Youhaiella tibetensis: one gene and its partner. The protein of the gene in region 1 interacts with the protein of each later gene in a pairwise test. Links are inferred from orthologs where the notes say so. Each region holds a gene or a part of one and is shown on either strand. Other genes may lie near its edges. The genes, in order: uvrB and uvrA.

What was found.
Region 2: the proteins of uvrB (region 1) and uvrA interact in binary tests that used the Escherichia coli proteins (3 or more experiments, as listed by UniProt). The link is inferred for Youhaiella tibetensis from one-to-one orthologs.

What each region holds. Positions count from the first base shown.
Region 1 is NZ_CP041690.1:3,240,892-3,250,173, reverse strand. What follows is about bases 3,540-6,771. They hold uvrB (excinuclease ABC subunit UvrB), read right to left. Parts: upstream 6,377-6,771; coding sequence 3,740-6,376; downstream 3,540-3,739. Other genes in these bases: FNA67_RS15865 (DUF2568 domain-containing protein), read left to right, coding at 6,618-6,771. In the rest of the region: FNA67_RS15895 (hypothetical protein), read left to right, coding at 1-566; FNA67_RS15890 (hypothetical protein), read left to right, coding at 621-1,061; FNA67_RS15885 (SH3 domain-containing protein), read right to left, coding at 1,065-1,529; FNA67_RS15880 (hypothetical protein), read right to left, coding at 2,107-2,499; FNA67_RS15875 (SH3 domain-containing protein), read right to left, coding at 2,595-3,008; more of FNA67_RS15865, read left to right, coding at 6,772-6,959; FNA67_RS15860 (DUF1801 domain-containing protein), read right to left, coding at 6,974-7,381; FNA67_RS15855 (AraC family transcriptional regulator), read right to left, coding at 7,378-8,229; FNA67_RS15850 (alpha/beta fold hydrolase), read right to left, coding at 8,358-9,233. UniProt on the Escherichia coli protein: The UvrABC repair system catalyzes the recognition and processing of DNA lesions. A damage recognition complex composed of 2 UvrA and 2 UvrB subunits scans DNA for abnormalities.
Region 2 is NZ_CP041690.1:2,335,536-2,345,031, forward strand. The notes cover bases 3,000-6,445. They hold uvrA (excinuclease ABC subunit UvrA), read left to right. Parts: upstream 3,000-3,359; coding sequence 3,360-6,245; downstream 6,246-6,445. In the rest of the region: FNA67_RS11330 (efflux RND transporter permease subunit), read left to right, coding at 1-1,815; FNA67_RS11335 (hypothetical protein), read left to right, coding at 1,812-2,339; FNA67_RS11340 (single-stranded DNA-binding protein), read right to left, coding at 2,415-2,915; FNA67_RS21930 (hypothetical protein), read left to right, coding at 6,450-6,602; FNA67_RS11350 (DUF1127 domain-containing protein), read left to right, coding at 6,800-6,949; FNA67_RS11355 (glutathione S-transferase family protein), read right to left, coding at 7,028-7,675; methylenetetrahydrofolate--tRNA-(uracil(54)-C(5))-methyltransferase (FADH(2)-oxidizing) TrmFO, read left to right, coding at 7,751-9,139; FNA67_RS11365 (TetR/AcrR family transcriptional regulator), read right to left, coding at 9,123-9,496. UniProt on the Escherichia coli protein: The UvrABC repair system catalyzes the recognition and processing of DNA lesions. UvrA is an ATPase and a DNA-binding protein. A damage recognition complex composed of 2 UvrA and 2 UvrB subunits scans DNA for abnormalities.

The DNA of each region.
Region 1 (9,282 bases):
TCATCGAGGTGGATCGCTACAACCTGGGCACCGAGGACGTGCCGCATGTGGCCTGGCGCTTCGATTTCCAGCCGCGTCAGGGCGAGCTGGCGGGGCTGCGCGATGCCATTCGCCGCGAGATTCCGAACGACGAGGCGGCGGCTACCGATTGCCTCATCGCCGAATGCCTCCAGCCGAAATCCTCGACCGAGGGGAGCTTTGCCTGGAAGCCGATCGCGGCACCGGCGAGCGGATGGACCGTGCCCTATAGCGGGACGGCGGCCAGCGGGCACGCGGTGAGCGCGCTCGTCGCCGCCGAGATGGCGCTGGCGCTCAACATCGCCAGTGCCGATGGCAACGGCTATGTCTGGCGCGGGCCCGAACAGCCCGAGGCGGTGACAGATGGTTCCCCGTTCCTCTATTTCCTCGATGACCGGGATATCACCGGGAACGGCAGGAACGACGCCATCATGGGCATGGTGCAGCTCAACGACCATGCGATTTCCGAAATGTGGGCCCGCCGGATGGATGATGGGCAGGCGGTGGGCTGGCAGAACGCCATCGTGAGCCGCGGCAACGCACCTTGAACCCGTTCGGGCGAGGGGGCATTTCTTTCTTCAAGAAACGAGAGGTGACGATCGATGGGTGTTCTGCTCGAAATCGGGCTGGTGCTGATTGCGGTAGGCGTGGTGTTCAGCATGGCGATGCGAGGGCGGAGCGCCAACGAGCGCGAGGCGCTGACCGAGCGGCGGGTGGAAGCCTATATGGAGACCATCCGGCGCGAGCGCGCCAACCCTGAACTCAACTCGATGAGCGACACCGAGCTGCGCGACGTGCTGCTCTCGAGCGCCCGGAACCTGCGCATCGAAAGCGAGCGCAAGACCTGGACGCTGGTGGCGATCGGCGCGGTGGCCCTGGCGGCGGCGGTGGTGTTCGCCAACCAGGACGGGTTCCGCGGCTTCGGCATCTCGCTGGCCGTGGGCGCGGTCGCCATTTACGGCCTCAACGAATTCTGGAGCCGCAGGATGCGCGACCCCCTTGTGGCCAAGGGGATCGACATCGAGCGGCTCAAGGTCGAATAGACCTCAGTTCCCCATGCAGAAATAGCCGTTCGGGCCATTCATGCAGAAGCTGGCGCCGGGGTTCGGACGCGGGCGCGGCGGCGGGCGGTGACCCCAGCCCGGACCACCCCAATTGGGGCCACCCCAGCCGTGATCGGGGTAGAAGGGCGGGCGCGGATGGATCGGGTAGACCGGCGGGCGCGGGGGACGCGGACGGTAATAACCGCCGCTGGAGGAGAGGTAATTGGCCGACACCCAGCCATCGGGGCCAGGCTTGGACACGAAGCACCAGGAGCCGCGGCACTGCTGGACATCGACGGGCTGGCCGCGCGTGAGGACATCCACGCTCCGATAGCCGGTGCCGGGGCCGGAGCGGACATTGACATTGCTGGTCGCATAGGCCGGGGCGGCGAGGGCCGCGCCGGCAGTGGCGACGAGCGCCAGGGCGGCAAGGCCACCGGCCAGGATCTTGGTGCGCAAAGCAGACATTTGACGTCTCCTCGGTAGGCTCGTTTCGTTTTCTGGTGAAAGGAGAACCCTTTCCTTCCGCCATTGGATGCCGTGGCGCCTGAACGCAAGCTGAACGGATGGTTCAGGTGCCAGGGCCCGACCCTTAAGGCAATGGCAGGCATGGCGATCTCCAGAAAAGCGCCTTCGGGAGAACGTGGACGGCACGCCATGGATGCGCGCCGGCGCCTCAACTGGACGTGAGGCAACACCGAAATCCGCACGCGCCGGAGCGCTGCGGGTTTCGGGTAGACGGGCCGGGGCGAGGTCTGCCTCATCTGTATATTGGTAGTAGCGAGGCTCGCCTCGCCCCAGCGCGACAGGGATCTACAAACCCGTACACGCAAGTTGCCCGCGAGCGCACTCCGGGCCGGTCACGTCACACTTAGGCCGGGAACGGGGCGACCCCCGCTCCACCTGTCTCCCAGAACCCGGCGAACGCATCGGACGCTTTTGGCGCCCGATCCGCCCGCCGGCCGCCGACACCTCGTCAGTGCCGCGCCTTGCGGAGGGATGGGACCATGTTAGCGCGGGCGGCAAACGCGGGGATAAGTGCGGCTCAGCGCCAGTCGAAATCGTCGTCAAAACCCTCGCCCGCGCGCTTTTCGACATAGGTGCGCTCGCCGGGGAGAACCCATTCCTGCACATCGCGATCGAAATGGCCGTAGCGCTGCACGAAGGTTTTGATCGTCCCATGCGCCAGCTTGACCGCCAGGCGCACGCCGCCCGCGGTGACGGGGCGATCAGGGGAAAGCAACTGCACGAAGGCCGCCGATCTTTCGCGCGAGACCAGCTTCCTGGCCAGCAGCAGGACGTCGTTGACCCTCACCACGTCGTGGAGATCGACGACCTGCTCGGGCGGGAGCTTTTCGCTCCACCAGTCGAGTTGCAGAAGCTGATTCCGCGCCGCTTGCAGGCGGGCGAAGAACTGGTTGGTGAAGTTGGCAGACATGGGACCCTCCATTGGTGTGGAGGGGAAGTATGGGGTGGGCTGTGGGGGAGGGGATAAGCAGCAATAGCGACGAACTCCCGCCGCTTGCAACTCCGCTAGCGTGGCAGAGGTTGCTCCCACTCTGGATTCACCAGAAACCTGAACGGCGTGACCCGGGACTTCGCGGCCATTCCCACTAGGTAGCCGGCCCTTACCCATCCACCCGCCAGTTCCGGCGTTAGCGCACTGCCGAGTTGGCACCAGTCGCCGTTGCGCGTGCAGTATTTGAGGGTGACTTGCTGGTTCTTAGCGAGGGTGCCCATGACGGGGGCGGTCCAGCCGGGGGCGGTGCGGACGTTGAGGATGGCCGTGGCGCGGGCGGTCGGTTCGGCGGCGAGGGCGGGCGTCGCGAGCGGGGGCAGGGCCAGCAGGGCCAGGGCGAAGAGCGGCAGGGATTTCGGCGCGCGCATGGCGTCCTCCTTGGAGCGGATCGGAATCAGGATTTGAGAGACGGATTGGTTCCCGGTCAATCGGGACAGAGGGTTTCCCCGGTCCTGCCGGAGGCTGGCATGGCTCGGCGTGTGCATCGCTCGCAAGGCTCCGCGGGGCTTGGCGTTTGCCGGGGTAAACGCTTTTCACTTCACACGGGGAGGGAAGAGGTGAAGGCCAGCGGGAGCGCTTTTGGGTTCGTGGGGCCGGTGGTTGGGGCGGCCCCTCACCCGGCCTGCGGCCGACCTCTCCCCGAGGGAGAGAGGTGAAGTGGGGGCGAGGGCGCTTGTTTTCGTCGCCAGGTGAGATGAAGGCGGGGATCGCGGTTGGGCTGAGTTCTATCGCGGTTCTGCCGGCTCCTGGAGGGCTTTTGGGTCCTGGGGCCGGTGGTTGGGGCGGCCCCTCACCCGGCCTGCGGCCGACCTCTCCCCGAGGGGGCGAGGTGAAGTGGGGGCGAGGGCGCTTGTTTTCGTCGCCAGGGGAGATGAAGGCGGTGGCTCGCGGTCGGGTTGAGTTCTATCCCGGTTCTGCTGGCGCCTGGAGGGCTTTTGGGTCCTGGGGCCGGTGGTTGGGGCGGCCCCTCACCCGGCCTGCGGCCGACCTCTCCCCGAGGGGGAGAGGTGAAGTGGGGGGCAAGGACGCTTGTTTTCGTCGCCATGAGGGATGAAGGCGGGGATCGCGGTTGGGCTGAGTTCTATCCCGGTTCTGCTGGCGCCCGGCGTTCGTCGGGATAGCCGCTCTTCACCCCCACAAGGGGGAGAAGGCGCGGGGGTCAGTCGGCGGCGAGGTCGGCGCCTTCGAGGGTGTCGAGTTCCATTTCGCGCAGGCGCTTGATTTCGTCGCGCAGGCGTGCGGCGCGTTCGAATTCGAGGTTGGTGGCGGCTTCGCGCATCTGGGCTTCGAGGTCCTTGATGACGGCGGCGAGGTTGGCGCCGACCTGGACCTGTTCCTTGCCGTCCTTGCCCTTGCCGATGGAAACGGTGACGTGGTCGCGCTCGGCGACGGAATCGACGATGTCGAGGATGTTGGAGCGCACCGATTGCGGGGTGATGCCGTTGGCCTCGTTGTAGGCCATCTGCTTTTCGCGGCGGCGATTGGTTTCGGCCAGCGCGCGTTCCATCGAGCCGGTGGTGTTGTCGGCATAGAGGATGACGCGGCCATCCACGTTACGCGCGGCGCGGCCGATGGTCTGGATGAGCGAGGTTTCGCTGCGCAGGAACCCTTCCTTGTCGGCGTCGAGGATGGCGACGAGCCCGCATTCGGGGATGTCGAGGCCTTCGCGCAAGAGGTTGATGCCGACCAGCACGTCGAAGGCGCCCAGGCGCAGGTCGCGGATGATCTCGATGCGCTCGATGGTGTCGATGTCCGAGTGCATGTAGCGCACGCGGATGCCCTGCTCGTGCATGTATTCGGTGAGGTCCTCGGCCATCTTCTTGGTGAGGACGGTGACGAGGGTGCGATAGCCGTTCTTGGAGGTCTGGCGGATCTCGTCGACGACGTCGTCCACCTGGCTCTTGGCGGGGCGGATCTCGACGGGCGGGTCGATGAGGCCGGTGGGGCGGATGACCTGTTCGGCGAAGACGCCGCCGGTCTGCTCCATCTCCCACGAGCCGGGCGTGGCCGAGACATAGACCGATTGCGGGCGCATGGCGTTCCACTCCTCGAAGCGCAGCGGACGGTTGTCCATGCAGGAGGGGAGGCGGAAGCCGTATTCGGCGAGCGTGGCCTTGCGGCGCAGGTCGCCACGATACATGGCGCCGAGCTGGCCGATGGTGACGTGGGATTCGTCCACGAACACCAGGGCGTTGTCGGGCAGGTATTCGAAGAGCGTCGGCGGCGGCTCGCCGGGGCGACGACCGGAGAAGTAGCGCGAATAGTTCTCGATGCCGGCGCAGGAGCCGGTGGCTTCCATCATCTCGAGATCGAAGAGCGTGCGCTGCTCAAGGCGCTGGGCTTCGAGGAAGCGGCCGGCGCCGTTGAGCTCCTGGAGGCGGGCGGCAAGCTCCTGCTTGATGAGCTTGATGGCCTGGTTCATCGTCGTGCGCGGCGTCACGTGGTGGCTGTTGGCGAAGACGCGGATGAAGGTGAGGTCGGACGACTTCTTGCCGGTCAAGGGATCGAACTCGGCGATGGCCTCCACCTCGTTGCCGAAGAGGGTGATGCGCCAGGCGGCGTCTTCATAGTGGGCCGGGAAGAGCTCGATGGTGTCGCCGCGAACCCGGAAAGTGCCGCGCACGAAGCCGGTGTCGCCGCGCTTGTACTGGAGGGCGACCAGCTTGGCGAGGAGCTCGCGCTGGTCGATCTTCTCGCCCTTCTGCACGTCGATGGTCATGGCCGTGTAGTCTTCGACCGAGCCGATACCGTAGATGCAGGACACCGAGGCGACGATGATGACGTCGTCGCGTTCGAGCAGGGCGCGGGTGGCCGAGTGGCGCATCCGGTCGATCTGCTCGTTGATGGTGGATTCCTTCTCGATATAGGTGTCGGTGCGCGGAACGTAGGCCTCGGGCTGGTAATAGTCGTAGTAGGAGACGAAGTACTCGACCGCGTTCTCGGGGAAGAAGGACTTGAACTCGCCGTAAAGCTGGGCGGCCAGCGTCTTGTTGGGGGCGAGGATGAGGGCCGGGCGGTTGGTGCGGGCGATGACCTGGGCGGCGGTGAAGGTCTTGCCCGAGCCGGTGACGCCGAGCAGGACCTGGTCGGTCTCGCCGTTCTCGATGCCTTCGATGAGCTCAGCAATGGCGGTGGGCTGGTCGCCGCGCGGTTCATAGTCGGTGACGAGCTTGAAGGGGATGCCGCCTTCGCGCTTTTCGGGGCGCTCCGGGCGGTGAGGCACCCAGGGGGCGGAGCCTTCCACTTCCTTGCGGCCGTTGAGGATGATGTCTTCGAGCGCCTTGACGGTGGCGCTGATGCCGACGGTGGCGGCGCCTTCGAGGGACGAGCCGCGCTTTTTGGATTTCGCCTTGGCGGTATCGAGCGCATCGCGCAGCTTGCCGAGGACTTCCGGGTCCTTGGCGGCTTCGCGGGAGATGTCGCGCGCCGTCATGCGGTCGCGGGCGGCGCCGGAGGGCATGTGGTTGAAGCCGGCCTGCATGCCTTCCTCGAGGCCGGGCAGGTTGGTGGGGCGATCAACGGAGTTGGCCTTGGACTTGGGAGCCTTGAGGGCCATGCCGGTGGCGGTGTCGCGCCTGGACTGGGTGGTGCGGCGCTTTTCGAGCGCGGTTTTCGGGGCGACGGCTTCCTCGGCGGCGGCGCGGTCGGCGCGGTCGAGGGCGCGCTTGTTGCGCAGGCGTTCCTGCGGCAGCGGCTTGCTCGCGGCCATGTCCTCGGCCTTCTCGATCTCGCCCAGGAAGTCATCGATGGAAAATTCGGCTTTGCCCGGACGGGCGGATTTCTTCTCGGAGGCCATGGTCGATCCGTCTGCTGGCGCGGAGGCAGTTTCCTCCGACGCTCCCACGATAGATAGGGCTCGTGACAGGTAATGTCAGTAGTGGCGTGATTGGTTGCCCCTGCTTAGCATGCCAGGAACGGAAAGGGAACAGGGGCGCGAGCCTCCAAACACAAATGCAGGTCGGAAATACGACCTTGGCGGAGAGGCAGCGCGGAGCGTTCGTGGCAGGGTGGCGCGTGACGGAAACAGGAGGTTAGGCGTGGATATCTTGAAGGGGGGCAACCTGCTGGTGGCGTTCGTTGCGGAATTGGCGATGCTGGCGGCTTTCGTGGTGTGGGCGCTTGGGCTCGACCAGGCAGGCTGGCTCAAGTGGCTGATCGCGGTGGTGGCGGTGGTCGTGGCCGCGACGGCCTGGGGCATCTTCGCGGCGCCGAAGTCGGGCATGCGGCTGGGCGAGCCGTGGCTGACGGTCTTCAAGGTGGCGATGTTCGCACTGGCAGTGCTGGCACTTCAGGCGGCGGGCCGCACGGAATGGGCGGTGGTGCTGGGCGTGGTCGCCGCCGCGAACCTGGTGCTGATGCATGCCTGGGGGCAGGCTTAGGACAAGAGACGCCGTCAGCGTCGGCGATAGGTCAGCGCGGCGCGCAGGCACAGGATCAGCGGCGCCTGCGGCAGCGGGCCCGCAATCGGCATGATGACGGCGCGATTGCCCTCGAAGGCGAAGACATCGGCGAAGCCGGCGCGGAATGACTCCACGAGGCTGGTCCGGCAGTTGAGCAGCACGGCGGCGGCGTCGGGAGAAGACCGGGTGGCGCCGAGCCGGATCGTGGTGCCGCTTCTGCTGGCTTCGGTCAGGTAAGCCGGTTCGCCCCATTTGAGGGCTTCGGTGAGCGGGCCGACGCCTTCGGTCCGCGCGGCCACGGCAAAGATGAGCGCGCGAATTTCCATCAGGCGCGTCGCAACGGGCGCGGGGTAGCGCGCAATGGTCCGCGCAACGGGCTCGGGAACGGGCGGGGCGCTCATGGGGCGGACTTGAGCGGGAGGTGGATGTCCGTTCGCAGCTCGGTCGGCGGCACATGGCGGGGATCGTTGAGGTAGGCCTCAAAGATCGGCGCATCGGCGGGTTCGTGACTGGAGGCGGGCAGCCAGACACCCAGGAGCCAGCGATAGGCGCCCCGCATGTCGGCATAAGGGCCGGTATAGCTCAGCTTCGCGTAGGGGCCGCCGCGCAGGACCGTTTCAACCAGCGGCGGATCGATCGAGAACGAGCCGGCAACCGGCAGGCAGGCCCGCGAGCGCAACGCGTCCTCGGGGCCGAGGTCGGGATCGTCGAAGAAGACCCCGATCATCGCGGGCGCGGCGGGGAGGGCCTGGCGCGCGACCAGTTCGGCGAAGAGCCTGCCCATGGCATGGTCGATGGCCATGTAGGAACCGGCATGATCGATGCCGGCGCACCGCCGCTCGGGCAGGTGTTCGATGGTCACGGGGAAGGCATTGGCATCGCCCGCTGCGTTGGCGGCCTTGAAGGCGGCGTGCGAGCCGCCCGCCCGATAGGCCGCCGGGCTGGCGCCGTATGCCTCCCTGAAGGCGCGTCCGAAGGTGTCGGCGGATCCGTATCCGGCGCGCTTCGCAACGGCTTCGATGTCGAGATCGGAGTTGGAGAGACGCTCGGCGGCGCGCTGGAGCCGCAGCCTGCGGATAGTGGCGACGATCGTTTCGCCCCGCATGGCCGAATAGATGCGGCTCCAGTGATAGGGCGAAAGGCAGGCGACTTCCGCCAGCCGATCGAAGGACAGGTCGTCCTCCAGATGGGCGTAAACGTAGTCGAGCATCCGGTTCAGGCGATCGTTGTAGCTATCCTGGGTGCGCATGGGAGCCTCGTCGTGCTGCAAGTCATAAAGACTCATGGCATGGCGTGAACAGGCAAATCCTGCGGAACTGCGGCTCCGGACGGCCACGGAGAGGCGGGAAGAGCTAAACCCATCCCGCCTCGATTCGCCTAGAACTGGGGCGGCTTGGGCGGCAGTTCGGCCGAAAGGAAAGCGGGGACGGCCAGCTTCATGATCTCCACGTTGAGGGGGTTGAAGAAGACCCCGATATGGCTGGTACCCGGCAGGATGAGCAGCTGCGCGGTGGAGAGGCCGTTGATATCGCCATTCTCGGTGCCGCCGAGCAGCCGGTAGAGCGAGGCCTGGTGCTCGAGCGTGACGATATCGGCGTCGCCACCGATAAGGAGGGTGGGCGCCTTGATGGCCTTGATGTCGGATTCCGGCCAGGAGAACGGGGCCTCGAAGGCGATCATCTTGACGGCGAAATCGCGGAAATGGTCGGGGGTGGGCGAGAGGCGTTTGTACTCGCTCTCGAGCGGGGTGCCGACGAACATTTCCGGCGTCATGGTGGCGACCATTGCGTCGTAACCTTCAGCGAGACCGTCGGTGGAATAGCCGCCCGAGGCTGCGATGAGCCGCTCGACCTTTTCGGGATGGCGGATGACAAGCTGCAGCGCGATGCCGGCGCCCATGGAATAGCCGAAAATGTCGGCCTTCTCGACCTGGAGGGCATCGAGCGCGGCCGCGACGTCATCGGCCATGCCTTCATAGGTGATGGGAGTGTCGCGATCGGTGGTGCGGCCGTGGCCCTGCATCTCCAGGGCAATGACCTTGTGATCCATGGCGAGGGTGGGCATGAGCGCGGCCCAGTTGGTGTCGATATTCATCCAGGCGCCGTGAATGAGGACCAGCGGCTCTCCCTCGCCGTGGATCTCATAATACATTTCCAGGCCGTTGACCGGCAGCGTGCCGGTGCGGTCCTCGGCGAAGGCGGGCGTGGCGAACATGGCGGCGACCGCGACGGCGGCCAAGGCGGAGATCTGCATTTTCGTCCTCTCGTTTTCGGTCGGGGCAATTGGCCCTGATACCGACACG
Region 2 (9,496 bases), 900 kb from region 1 along the record:
AACGATCCGCTGATGCGCAACCTCATCACGCCGGACCTCACCGGCATCGTGATGATCCTCTTCCCCAATGCCGAAATGACCCGCGGCGACGGCACCAAGGAGATGATTGCCCAGCTCAAGGATGTTGCGGCCCAATATGCCAGTGACAGCATCCAGATCGAACTGACCGGCCCGCCGATGTGGACCGCCGAGATGCTCAATGCGGCGGTTGACGACCAGGTCAAGTTCACCATCTACGGCTTTGCCCTTGGCGCCCTAATCGCCCTGGTCAGCCTGCGCTCCTTCTGGGGCGCCATCCTGGTATCAGCCACGCCATTCATCGCCGTGATGTGGGTGATGGGTATCGTGCTGCTGTTCTTCGGCTCGTTCTCGTTCCTCACCATTATCGTCACCACGCTGGTGCTGGTGATTGCCTTCGCCGAAAGCCTGTTCTTCATCTTCAACTGGCTGGCCTACTGGCGCGACGGCATGGATCCCTACAAGGCCGTCGACACCACGGTGAAAGTCGTCGGGCCCGCCAGTGCCCTGACCATGCTCACCACACTGGTCTCGTTCGCCTCGCTCTCGCTGACCCCGGGCCAGGGCATCCAGGAATTTTCCATAGCAGGTACAATCGCTTCGCTGCTCAGCTTCGTCTGCCTGATGACGTTCCTGCCGCTCGTCCTCAAGCTGGCCATTCGCCTCGGCTTCAGGATTCCGCCGCAAACCGGCTTCGTGCTGACTGCACCGATGAAGCTCTCCTGGTTCCTCGCCACGCGCTTCAGCCGCGCCATGGCCGCCGGAGCCATCGTTGTCACCGCCGCCCTCTTCGTTCCCTATTTCCTGGTCGAACCGCGTTTCGCATTCGAGGACTATGTCGCCAGGGATTCCTCGGCCCTCGACGCGGCGGTTGATATCGACGCCGGCGTCGGCGGCGTTGCCCCCATCTATGTCCGCGTACCGCTCAAGGACGGCGTTTCGGACGTCACCGACGGCGATTTCGAAACCATCCGTACCGTGCACCGGATACTCGAGAGCCATCTTGGACAGAACAAGGTCATCTCTGCGGCCAGTTTCGTCCACTACGAGGATTCCGGCTTCACGCGGCAGGACATCTTCGATTCTGTGGGGCAATTCCTCAAGCGCCGCTTCATCACCGACGATGGCACCCAGGCCCTGGTGACCGGGTTCATGCCGACCATCATCGATTCCGAGGCCCTCAAGGACCTGGTGCACACGACACAGGCCGAGATCGAGGCTGCCGGTATCAAGGGCGCCGAGATCGGCGGCTTCCGCATCCTCACCGCCTTTGCCACCGACAATATCGTCCAGGGCCTCCAGCTCGACCTGACCTTCAGCGTGCTGGTGAACCTCTTCCTTATCGGCTTTGCCTTCCGCTCGTTGCGGGTCGCCATGGCGACGGCAATTCCCAATCTCTTTCCGGTGCTCGGCGCCGAAGCCTATCTCTGGTGGTCGGGCGCTGGCCTGCAGCTCACCACCGTCCTCTCGTTGACCATCGCCTTCGGCATTGCGGTCGACGACACGACGCACTTCCTCTCCCACTACCTGCATGCTCGCCGGGAGGAAGGGCGTGAACATCGCGACGCGGTGCGACACACCATGGAGCGTATCGGTGGGGCAATCGTGGCGACAACGATCATCCTGTGCTCCGGCACGGGCATTGTCGCAACCTCCGGACTGCCGCAGGTCGCGCTGTTCGGTTCTTTGTTTGTGATAACCCTCGCTCTGGCACTGATCGGAGATGTGTTTATTCTCCCGGCCTTGCTCGTAGCTGGGGGCAAATTCTTTCATCCTCTTGGAGGCATCAAGAAATGAACAACGGCGGACCCCTGTGGCGCGCTCTTGCGCTCGCTGGTCTGATGGTCGCGGGCGCTGCTGCCCCCGCGATGGCTGCACAGGCCGACATCGAATTCCTGGGCAGCTACCTGGGTGACTGGAAAGGGCGCGGTCAGTTGCAGGGCGCAAACACCGAGACGGTGGTTTGCAAGCTCAACCTGACGGCGGCCAACAACAACACCAAGATCAACTATTCCGGCCGCTGCACCCTCGCGGGCAGCAACCTCGCCGTTAACGGCACGGTCGCCTATATCGACGCCAAGCGGCGCTACGAGGCCGTCATGACCTCCAATGCCTCGTTTACCGGCACGGCGATCGGCCAGCGCCAAGGCAACGGCGTCGTCTTCAACCTCCGGGAAAAAGAGCGCGACGAGGCCGCCAAGCGCGACATGACGATCACCTCGTCGATCTCGCTCCTCGACAACGCCATCATGGTCGAGTTCCTCGTCGTGGATGACGCCACCGGCGACACCATCCGCGCCAAGGTCCCCTTCGCCAAGTAATCCGGCGGAAAAGCCGGCCACCATTGAAAAAGGGCGGCCCTGCGGCCGCCCTTTTTCAATTCCGATCTCGTTCGCTCAGAACGGGATATCGTCATCCATTCCGCCGGATTCGAACGCCGGCGTGCTCGACGGACGGCGGCTCTGGCCGCCACCGCCGCTGGACTGACCGCCGAACCCGCCCTCGCCGCCGCGCGGACCCGAGAAGCCACCGCCCTCGTTGTCGCCGCGACCGTCGAGCATGGTCAGGTTCGAGTTGAAGTTCTGCAGCACCACCTCGGTGGAATAGCGGTCCTGGCCGCTCTGGTCCTGCCACTTGCGCGTCTGCAGCGCGCCTTCGATGTAGACCTTGCTGCCCTTGCGCAGATACTGCTCGGCTACCTTGGTGAGACCTTCATTGAAGATCACCACACGGTGCCACTCGGTCCGCTCCTTGCGCTCGCCGGTATTGCGATCTCGCCAGGTATCGGTCGTCGCCACGCTCAGGTTCACCACCTTGCCGCCGCTCGGCAGCGAGCGCACTTCCGGGTCGTTACCGAGATTGCCGATCAAGATGACCTTGTTTACGCTGCCCGCCATCGCCTGTCCTTCCGTACTCGTTTGGCTGGAGCCACCGGCTCCGCCGTTTGGCGCACTTTATGCGGTTGCACCTGTCCGCGCCCGCCCTGTTTTGAGGTTTCAACAGGCGCAGACCGCATTGTTCTCTATATGTTCCGTCAATGTCAGCAAATGTCAAGTAATCTGGGCGCTTTGCAGATGTGATCTGCGTGGATTCACCCTTGACCGAATCCACCCTGTTCCGCTTATGTTCTTTCCGCTAGTATATTGCCGCATCGTGGCCCGGCACGGGCTGCGACGAGATTGATGGGACTGCGGCGGCCACCTTGCGCTAAACAAGCCTGGCTTGCGAAACTGCGCCGGCGCGCCTATCTCCCGATCTTGGCTGCCAGCCAGGATCAGACCGCATCGTTACCCGTACGTTCGCTTCGCTCGACGGAGCGGCATAGAGCCGTGGACCAGAATATGCCCGACGCCAACAATCGTGAAATCGTCATCCGCGGTGCCAAGGAGCACAACCTCAAGTCCGTTGACCTGCGGCTGCCGCGCGACAAACTGATCGTGATGACGGGCCTGTCGGGTTCGGGCAAGTCCTCCCTGGCGTTCGACACCATCTATGCCGAAGGTCAGCGGCGCTATGTCGAGAGCCTCTCGGCCTACGCGCGCCAGTTCCTGGAAATGATGCAGAAGCCTGATGTCGAGCAGATCGACGGGCTCTCTCCGGCCATCTCGATCGAGCAGAAGACCACCTCGCGCAATCCGCGCTCGACCGTGGGCACCGTCACCGAGATCTACGATTACCTCCGCCTGCTCTACGCGCGCGTCGGCATCCCCTATTCGCCCGCCACCGGCCTTCCCATCGAGAGCCAGACTGTCTCCCAAATGGTAGACAAGGTTCTAGCCCTGCCCGAAGGCACGCGTCTCTACCTCCTCGCGCCAATGATCCGCGGCCGCAAGGGCGAGTACAAGCGCGAACTCAACGACCTGATGCGCAAGGGCTTCCAGCGCGTCAAGATCGACGGCGAGTTCTACGACATCGAGGACGCGCCGAGCCTCGACAAGAAGCTCAAGCATGACCTTGAAGTCGTGGTCGACCGCCTGGTCGTTTCCCCTGACATCGCTTCGCGCCTGGCCGAAAGCTTCGAGACGGCGCTCAAGCTTGCCGACGGCATCGCGCTGGTCGAATACGCCGACGAGAAGGAGGCCGATGGTTCGGCCAAGAGCATCACGTTCTCGGAAAAATTCGCCTGCCCGGTCTCCGGCTTCACGATTGCCGAGATCGAGCCGCGCCTCTTCTCGTTCAACAACCCGTTCGGCGCCTGTCCGGTATGCGATGGCCTGGGCACCGAGCGCAAGATCGACCCGGACCTTGTGGTTCCGGACGCATCGCTGTCGCTGCGCGACGGCGCCATCCTGCCATGGTCCAAGACTTCGGCTCCCTACTACCTGCAGACGCTCGAAGCGGTGGCGCGGCACTATGGCGCCTCCACCGGATCTGCGTGGGAGGATCTCTCCGATGACGTGCGCCAGGCCCTGCTCTACGGCACCGGCAAGACGCAGATCAATTTCGTCTACGACGACGGCCTGCGCACCTATAAGACCACCAAGCCCTTCGAAGGCGTGATCGGCAACCTCGAGCGCCGCTACAAGGAAACCGAATCCGCCGGCATGCGCGAAGAGATCGAGCGCTACATGTCCTCGGCGCCGTGCGTCGCCTGTAACGGCTATCGCTTGAAGCCCGAGGCTCTGGCGGTCAAGATCAACGGGCTCCACATCGGCCAGGTGACCGAAAAGTCGATCCGCAACGCCTCCGACTGGTTGAAGGAGCTGCCCCGGCACCTCAACGACAACCAGCGCACCATCGGCGAGCGCGTCCTCAAGGAAATCCGCGAGCGCCTGGATTTCCTAAACGACGTCGGCCTCGACTACCTGACCCTGGCCCGCAACTCCGGCTCGCTCTCGGGCGGCGAAAGCCAGCGCATCCGCCTGGCCAGCCAGATCGGTTCGGGCCTCACCGGCGTGCTCTACGTTCTCGACGAGCCCTCGATCGGCCTGCACCAGCGCGATAACGAACGCCTGCTCGAAACCCTGCGCCGGCTGCGCGACCTCGGCAACACCGTGATCGTGGTCGAACACGACGAAGACGCCATCCTGACCGCCGACTACGTTGTCGATATCGGCCCGGGCGCCGGCGTCCATGGCGGCCATATCGTGGCTGAAGGCACCCCACAGGATATCATCGACAATCCGGACAGCATCACCGGCGCCTATCTTTCGGGCCGCATGGGCATCCCCCTGCCCGCCGAGCGCCGCGAGCCGTCCAAGACCCGCAAACTCTCGCTCAAGGGCGCGACGGGCAACAACCTCAAGGATGTCTCGGTCGACGTTCCACTGGGCCTGTTCGTTGCCATCACCGGCGTCTCGGGCGGGGGCAAGTCGACACTGATGATCGACACCATGTACCAGGCCATCGCGCGCCGCCTCAACGGCGCTCGCGTGGTGCCGGCGCCTCACGAGGCGCTGACTGGCCTGGAGTTCCTCGACAAGGTCATCGATATCGACCAGAGCCCCATCGGGCGCACGCCCCGCTCGAACCCCGCCACCTATACCGGCGCCTTCACGCCGCTGCGCGAGTGGTTCGCCGGACTGCCGGAAGCCAAGGCCCGCGGTTACGGCCCGGGGCGCTTCTCCTTCAACGTCAAGGGCGGACGCTGCGAGAAGTGCGAGGGCGATGGCGTTCTCAAGATCGAGATGCACTTCTTGCCCGATGTCTACGTCACCTGCGACGTCTGCAAGGGCAAGCGCTACAACCGCGAGACGCTCGAGGTCCAGTTCAAGGGCAAGTCGATCTCCGATATCCTCGACATGACCATCGATGAGGGCGTGGAGTTCTTCGCCGCCGTGCCCTCGATCCGCGACAAGCTGGTGACGCTCCAGCGCGTCGGGCTGGGTTACGTCAAGATCGGCCAGCCCGCCACGACCCTCTCAGGCGGCGAAGCCCAACGCGTCAAGCTCTCCAAGGAGTTGTCCAAGCGCGCCACTGGCCGCACGCTCTATATGCTGGACGAACCCACGACTGGCCTGCACTTCCACGACGTGGCCAAGCTGCTCGAAGTCCTGCACGAACTGGTCGAGGGCGGCAACACGGTGGTCGTTATCGAGCACAACCTCGAGGTCATCAAGACGGCCGACTGGATCATCGATATGGGCCCGGAGGGCGGCGACGGCGGCGGCGAAGTTGTCGGCGTCGGCACGCCCGAAGATGTTGCAGCCAATCCAAGATCTTACACGGGCGCCTTCCTCAAGGAAGTCATGGCGCGCCGGCCACCGCGAAGTCAGGCGGCAGAGTGATGTGAGCAAGGGCGGCCTGGGTGCCGCCCTTTGTTTTTGGGCCATTCCCCTGCGGCAATCGTCGAAATTCCCCCATGTGTATGACGGGGGAATGAAGATCGGCATGCGTGATACGCATGGCCCGCTTGAGGTTTGAGGCATTTCATGACTGCGCGATTCAGCTCATCTTCCCCACTGGGGCAAACTCGGAAAGGAAGTGCGCAAATGTTTGTTAGAGCGGTCTGGCGCGTAAGGCGACTGGTCGACATCAAGCAGACATTGCGGGAAATGGACGTTCCGACGACGCGAGAGGCCGACATGCTCGGTCTCTGTGGGCCGGATTTTTCCAAGATGACCCGTGGTCTGTTCGACAAGTAGCTTACAACGCGAAATCCATGTTCGGGCGGCCGTCACGGGAAACCGGGCGGCCGCTTCGGTTTTCAGATTCTGAATTTCTGATGAACGCGCTTGAAAAGAGTTATGCGGATTTCGCATGTCAAATCTGAGCAATCACCCTCTGCTCAAATCAAGACCTCGGCACTAGATACAGTGCGTACGACGAAAGGAGACACCAAATGGACATTCGCAAGACCCTTCGCAAGTGGGCTGCCTACCAGCAGACCGTCCGTGAGCTGAACGCTCTCGACAACCGTCAGCTGACCGACCTCGGCATCACCCGCAGCGACATCTCCCGTATTGCGCGCGACCATGCCAGCACCCTCTAAAGGTTCGCTGACTGCCCGCATCGCGGAGAAGTTCAGAACACCCGCTCTCTAAGAGGCGGGTGTTCTTGTTTTTGGGCCCTAGAACGCCAGGCGCCCGACCAGTTCCTCGTAGGATACGCAAACGGCCGCCTGGAAAGCCTTGCGTTCCTTGAGCCGTTCATACCAGGCCTCGAAATGCGGCAAGCTCGGGCGCTCCACCGGCATGGTGAACCAGCGATAGAGCGAAACCCCAGCAACGATGTCGGCGTAGGTGAACTCCTTCCCACCCAGATACGGCACTCGTGAAAGGCGCTCGTCGAGCATTCGCTGCAATGCGGTCGTCTGGGCGATGCCCTTGTCGATGGCCCCCCGGTTCTGCTGGTCCAGCGGCGTACGCACCAGGTTCCAGAACACCTCGATCCACGCTGGCTGATAGGTCGTGGCCGTCCAGTCCGTCCATTGATCGGCAGCGGCGCGTTCGCGCGGCTCGACCGGCCAGATGAGGCCCGAGGCGTAGGTCGCCGCCAGATAGCGCACGATCGCATGGCTCTCCCACAGCACCAGGTCGCCGTCGCGCAGCGTCGGCACCTTGCCGTTGGGGTTCATTGCCCGGTATTTCGGATCGTCCGTGCCGCCGAACGAGCCGCCCAGAGGCAGGTGTTCGTAGTCCAGTTCCAGCTCGGCAAGGAGCCAGCTCACCTTCTGCACATTGGACGAATTCAGGCGTCCCCAGAGCGTGATCGTCACTTGGCTCTCCTCTTGTTGAGTCGGCCACAAGCTTACCGTGTTGCGCCGGATCGGCGCAGTTGCTAAAGCCGCGCCATGTCCAGTTCCTCCACGCAACCCATCCATATCATCGGCGGCGGTCTCGCCGGCTCGGAAGCCGCCTGGCAGGCCGCCCAGGCAGGCGCCAGCGTCATCCTGCACGAGATGCGCCCATTCCAGAAGTCGCCCGCCCACCTCACCGAGGGGCTGGCCGAACTCGTCTGTTCCAACAGCTTCCGTTCGGACGATCACGAGTACAATGCCGTTGGCCTGCTGCATGAGGAAATGCGCCGCTGCGGCTCGCTGATCATGCAGATGGCCGATCGGCACAAGCTACCCGCCGGCGGCGCGCTCGCGGTCGATCGCGTCGGCTTCTCCGATGCCGTCACCGCCGCCATCACCAGCCACCCCAACATCACCCTCGAGCGCGGCGAGATCACGGGCCTGCCCCCGGCCGATTGGCACAATGTCATCATCGCCACCGGCCCGCTCACGTCCCAGCCGCTCGCCGAAGCCATCCAAAAGCTGACGGGCGAGGATGCCCTCGCCTTTTTCGATGCCATCGCTCCCATCATTCATGGCGAGAGCATCAATCGCGATATCGTCTGGGCCCAATCCCGCTATGACAAGGCCGGCCCCGGCGGCACCGGCGCCGATTACCTCAACTGCCCGATGACCGAGCAGCAGTACAACGACTTCGTCGACGCCCTGCTCACCGGCGAAAAGCACGTCTACCACGAGTGGGAGAACGTGCCCTATTTCGATGGCTGCCTGCCCGTCGAAGTCATGGCCGAACGCGGTCGCGAGACTCTGCGCCACGGCCCGCTCAAGCCGGTCGGCCTTACCAACCCGCGCGATCCGGAAAACAAGCCCTACGCCATCGTCCAGCTGCGCCAGGACAACGCCCTGGGCACGCTCTGGAACATGGTAGGTTTCCAGACCAAGCTGAAATACCGCAAGCAGGCCGATATCTTCCGCATGATCCCGGGCCTCGAGCAGGCCCAGTTCGCCCGCCTTGGCGGGCTCCACCACAATACCTTCCTCAATTCGCCCAAGGTGCTCGGTCGTGACCTGCGCCTCAAGGCGGATCCGCGCCTGCGCTTTGCCGGCCAGATCACGGGCGTTGAAGGCTATGTCGAAAGCACAGCCATCGGCCTCATCGCCGGTCGCATGGCCGCGGCGTCCTTGCGCGGGGTCGAGCTGATGGCTCCGCCCGCGACGACCGCCATGGGCGCACTCATCAACCACATCACCGGCGGGCACATCGAGGATGGCGAGCAGAAGCTGCGCAGCTTCCAGCCCATGAACGTCAACTTCGGCCTCTTCCCGCCTGTGACTGTCACCAAGCCCGAAGGCGTCAAGCGCTGGCGCGGCCCGGAAAAGGCCATGGCCAAGAAGAAGGCCGTAAGCGAGCGGGCGCTCGAAGACCTCAAGGTCTGGGCCTGACGGCCAGCAACGCGCCGGACCCGCGCTCGACCGCATCGAGCGCGGCATCGGCCATTTCCACTATGTCACCCCTGCAGTCCCCATCCAGCCAGGCCGCCAGCGCAGCCTCGAGCGCTGCCACGATCGTTGCCGCCGCCACCCGCACCGAGAGCGAAGCCGCCTCGCCACCGGTCCGTTGCGCGATGATCGTGCACAGCACCTCACCGCTACGCGCGTGGTCAAGCGCCGCCGCGGCGCGGAGCGCGGGAACCTGTCGCGCCAACCGGGCGCGCGCCACCATCGAATCCTTGTCCTGGTCCATTACCGTTGCCAGGCCGGCGCGGAACGCCTGCCTCAGACTGGCCAGCACCGGTTCGT